DNA from 2 places in the Congzhengia sp. genome. Region 2 is predicted to be linked to the other one. Evidence: predicted binding sites of a transcription regulator. Region 2 holds the regulator's gene; the other holds the start of a gene.
The links. Region 2 encodes Rex, which represses fermentation and respiration genes when NADH is low (regulators of the CRP and FNR family bind a similar motif). Its sites were predicted from a motif close to ATTGTTAANNNNTTAACAAT; they were not measured.
Positions count from the first base shown of each region.

Region 1: WIG73_RS11015 (NAD(P)H-dependent oxidoreductase subunit E) is a predicted target of Rex. The motif match lies at 1,122-1,141, and genes of this name have one in related genera.

Region 1 is NZ_JAXUNN010000039.1:302,506-304,964, forward strand. It holds gene WIG73_RS11005 (site-2 protease family protein) at 1-180, opposite strand, end outside; gene WIG73_RS11010 (XRE family transcriptional regulator) at 386-943, shown strand; gene WIG73_RS11015 (NAD(P)H-dependent oxidoreductase subunit E) at 1,184-1,675, shown strand; gene WIG73_RS11020 (ATP-binding protein) at 1,691-2,236, shown strand; gene WIG73_RS11025 ((2Fe-2S) ferredoxin domain-containing protein) at 2,268-2,459, shown strand, end outside.
Region 2 is NZ_JAXUNN010000017.1:15,479-17,937, reverse strand. It holds gene WIG73_RS03215 (hypothetical protein) at 1-489, shown strand, start outside; tRNA gene WIG73_RS03210 (tRNA-Arg) at 606-681, opposite strand; gene WIG73_RS03205 (redox-sensing transcriptional repressor Rex) at 714-1,355, opposite strand; gene WIG73_RS03200 (zinc ribbon domain-containing protein) at 1,430-1,843, opposite strand; gene WIG73_RS03195 (Gfo/Idh/MocA family oxidoreductase) at 2,028-2,459, shown strand, end outside.

The sequences.
Region 1 (2,459 bases), on a different contig from region 2:
CTTTAAAGGGTTTAATGAAAGCCGGCCGTCATACTTGGCGGTAGGGTCGCCAAGCTTATAGGCTGCAAACCCGTGAGCCGTTTCATGAATGCTAAGAGCCAACAGCACAACCACAGCCAGTATCAGCACATAAATAATGCTTTGAAAACTAAAACCAGAATACATTAATTGTCTAAACAAATTCGACACTCCCGAAACTTTTATTATCTTCATTATAGTTTATTTTATCCAAGCTGTAAATAGAAAACCGCGAAATTTCATACCAAATTCATATTTCCTGCCGCTTATTAATAAAAAAATAAAAAAAGAGCAAAAAACTCTTTTCATGTGCGTACAAATTTGATATAATAATATCGAAGAAAGAAATGATGAGGGGTTGATGGCAATGACAGAACAGGTAAAACAAATCGCACAGCGTTTGGTGGGCCTGAGGGAAGCGGAGGACATGACATGCGAACAGCTTGCCTCTGTGATTGGTGTGCCGATTGAAACGTATAAAAAATATGAAAATGCAGAGGAAGACATTCCTGTGAGCGTTTTATATGATGTTGCAGGCCATTTCGGGCTGGAACTGACCGAGCTTTTGTCGGGTTCTGCGCCGAAGCTGAAGGATTTTAGCTTTATTAAGCAGGGGAAAGGGCTAAACGTAACCAGAAGAAAAGAATATACATACCAGAGTTTGTCTTATAATTTTGCCCATGCGCACTCTGAGGCGCTGCTGGTAACCGTTCCCGTGTCCGATGAAAACGAGCCCATGCAGGAAACGGTTCACACCGGGCAGGAGTTTAACTACATGCTTGAGGGCAGAATGGAAATTATGATCAACAAAAATATTGTGATTTTAGAACCTGGCGACAGCTTGTATTTTGACTCGAGCTATCCCCATGGCATGAAAGCGTTAGACGGAAAGCCGGCAAAATTTGTCTGTGTCATTATGCGCTAAACGCTATTTACGAAAGAGAAACCGGCTGCCAAACTTTGGCGGCTGGTTTTGTTTTGCTTATTTTTCTGCAATTCTGTGGTTTTCACCGAAAAAAGACGGAATTTAGACAAAAAAATAGTAAATTTCTATAGACAGCATGAAATTTTTCTGTTATACTATATACGTTGATTTGTGATTATTTGTTATTTTATTCACAATGTTTTTAATTAATACTTATATAAAACTAAGGGGGTAAATCACTTGAGCGAGCAAACAAAAGTCGCGTTTTCCGGCACGAAAGAGCAGGAAGAAAAGTTGATTCAGGTCATTGAAAAGCACAAAGGCAAGGATGGGGCGCTGATTCCAGTGCTGCACGAGGCACAGGAAATTTACGGCTATCTTCCCATTGAGGTTCAGGAAATCATTTCAGAAAATCTGAAAATTTCCATGAGCGAAATCTACGGCGTTGTAACCTTTTACACACAGTTTACCACCAATCCGAAGGGACAGTATAAAATTGCTGTCTGTCTTGGAACGGCGTGCTATGTGAAAGGCTCCGGCATCATTTTAGACAAAATTAAGGAAAAGCTCGGCATTGAAGTCGGCGAATGCACGCCCGACGGGAAATATTCCATTGATGCAACACGCTGTATCGGCGCATGCGGCTTAGCGCCGGTTCTGACGGTAAACGACGACGTTTACGGCAGGCTTACTCCTGACGATGTAGACGGTATCTTAGAAAAGTACATGTAATTTTGCGAGGTTGTCATGCTTGAATTGTCGCTGCATATTTTAGATATTGTGAATAATTCCGTAAAAGCCGGCGCCAGCCTTATTCAGGTGACTGTTGAAGAGGCAATTCGTAACAATTTGCTTAAAATCTCAATTGAGGACAATGGCTGCGGAATGGATGAAGACTTTTTAGCCCACGTGACAGACCCGTTTCAGACAACAAGAACAACCCGTAAGGTTGGAATGGGGCTTTCTTTATTTAAGGCGGCGGCGGAGAGCACCGGCGGCGGTTTAACTATTGACTCGAAAAAAGGCGTTGGAACACGCGTTTTGGTGGATTTTGTTTACGACCATATCGACAGGCAACCATTAGGAGACATGGCGGAAACCATGCTGACGTTAATTTCCGGCAACACAACGGTGGACTTTGTCTACACGCATATGGTAAACGACAAGACATTTTCGCTTGACACTCGTGAAATCAAACAGATTCTGGGAGAGGAGATCAGTCTGGGCAGTCCTGAAATTGTGCTTTGGCTCAGGGAATACATTAAAGAAGGACTGAAAGAAATCTCGTTATAATTTATTCATTTATGAAGAGAGGTAATTAGTAATGAAAAGCTTAGCAGAACTTGAAGCAATTAAAAACAAAATAAAAAACCAGGTTGATGTGCGTAAGGATACCGATGAAGACACCATCAGAATCGTTGTCGGCATGGCGACCTGCGGTATTGCGGCAGGCGCAAGGCCCGTTCTTTCCGCTCTGGTGGACGAGGTGGGAAAAAGAGGGCTGTCCCACGTTACG
Region 2 (2,459 bases):
TGCAACGATTGCAATATTAAAAAGTTTATTGATCAGACATATCTTGACTATATTATTCAGTCAGCCTTTGCAGGTGTAAAATTAGACCGGGATAAAAGCTTAATTCAGACATGGATTGCCAGCATTTATAACGGAACTGAGCTTGAACGGACACAACTTGCTAAGATTTATAAACTCTCGTCCAGCATGGTTGGTGTTGTACTATCAAGATTTGTTGAAATATGCCGTTTTGTCAGAGCTTGCGACAAGACATTTCATAGTAATCCAAAAGGTTATATTGAATTCCCAGAAATCAAGAGGAGTGACACGGTAGATAAAAAAATCCCGGGTGTAAAATGGATACTGCGAAACCGAAAATGGAAAGTTGAAATCAGCGTAGGCAAATATAAAACCGTTTTTATTGGCTATTTTAAAAACTACGGGGATGCGGTCAGTGCGCGGCGGGATGCTGAAGTTAAGTATCGCGGAAAAAGCAATATTGTGATATGAATTCCGATTAATACATTTTTACAATGACACGAACGTTAAATTAATTTTGGTTATAAATTATTGAAAAGGAAAAGGCCACAAACTCAAAGAAACATTGAATTCGAGACCTTAAAGCTTGGTGCGCCTGATAGGATTTGAACCTACGGCACCCGGCGTCGGAGGCCGGTGCTCTATCCACTGAGCTACAGACGCATGAAAAGGTTTGTTTTTCAAACCTTTTCTATTTAATTTTCGTTTATCTTTGTAATTTTGTAGGATAATGTCATTAAACTGTCGCTTAAATGCACATTCTCTATAGCAACGTCGTCTGGAACCGCAATTTCTGTATATGAAAAATTCCAAAGTCCCTTAATGCCAGCAGAAATCAAACGTTTTGCAATGTCCCTTACTTCACTCCGCGGCAGCGACAGGGCAGCAATGTCAACGATATTTTGCTTACAAAAATCTTCCAATTTCGAAATATCGCTGACAACAATACCTTTAATTGTGGTTCCAATTTTTTTTGCATCATTGTCAAAAATGCCGATTACTTTAAACCCGCGCTTTTCAAGATTTGCATAATTTACCAGCGCATGTCCCATATTTCCTGCGCCAATAATAATCAAAGAATATCCATGATTTAGTCCTAAAATTTCTCCGATTTCAGCATATAGGTTTGGAACATTATAGCCGTAACCCTGTTGTCCGAACCCGCCAAAACAGTTAAAATCCTGTCTGATTTGAGAGGCCGTAACGCCCATTTTTTCGCTGAGCGCCGCAGAGGATATCCGGTTCACACCTTGTTTCATCAATTCGCCTAAATATCGGTAATATCTAGGTAGGCGCTTAATGACAACCATAGGCACTTCATTCTGTTCACTTTTCACTTTTCCACCTACATTTCACAAAACCTACAAGATAATATTATAAGGTAATTCTTCACATTTGTCAATAAAAAATTTTAAACCACATCGACCTCAGTAATTTCTTCCACATTTAAATCGTCATCATCTGGGTCGTTGTTTGTAAATTTATAGCCGCAGCCAGAGCAGAACTGCGCGTCAGCCGGGTTGCTTTTCGTGCAGTTAGGACAAATTTTTTCATTTTTTAATGTTGAGCTAACCTCAGAAAGCTCGTCAAGACGATCGTAAAGCTCGTTAATTTTTGCAATTGTTTCTTCAATTTTTTTTGTATCCGGTTCAGCTCCGTCTTTTTGAGAAAGGTAAACCAGTTCGCCTAAAACCTTAAAGTTTGTTCCAATTTCCGATTTCGTGTTTACCATGCTGAGCTTCACTTTCGACATTTCTACAAGCTCGCTGGACTTTTTCGCCACTTTATCGGCTGTATTTTTGATTTCTGAGAAAAAATTATCCATTTAAAAAACCTCCTTTAAAGATATGTTTTATTCTCTTAGCGTTTATAATATTATATCATAAATAAAAGCAATGTGAAACATAATTTCAAAAATTTAATATTTTTTTAAATAAATCTGTTAATTTTATTGTAAAATAAGGATAATTATGTTAAAATTGAGTTAGTTTGTTTTGGATGGTGAGAAAATGAAAAAGTTAAAAGCAATCCTGATTGGAGCCGGGCTGCGCGGAATTACATACACAGACTTTATTGCGGAAAACCGAGATAAATTTGAACTTGTAGCCGTGGCAGAGCCGGCAGACAGCAGAAGAAATTATATTAAGAAAAAACACGCGCTTTCAAACGGGCTTTGTTTTACAGACTATAAACCACTTTTAGAAAAGGGTAAAATTGCGGATGTTGCGATTATTGCCACCATGGACAGGGACCATTTTGAACCTGTCATGGAAGCAATTCGTGTGGGCTACGATATTTTGCTGGAAAAACCCATTGCTCCCACGCCAAGGGAGTGCGAGGCCATAACCAGCCTTGCAGAAAAAATGGGTTCACGCATTTTGGTCTGCCACGTTCTGCGGTTTACACCTTTTTTTGTTGCCTTGAAAGAGATTATCGACAGC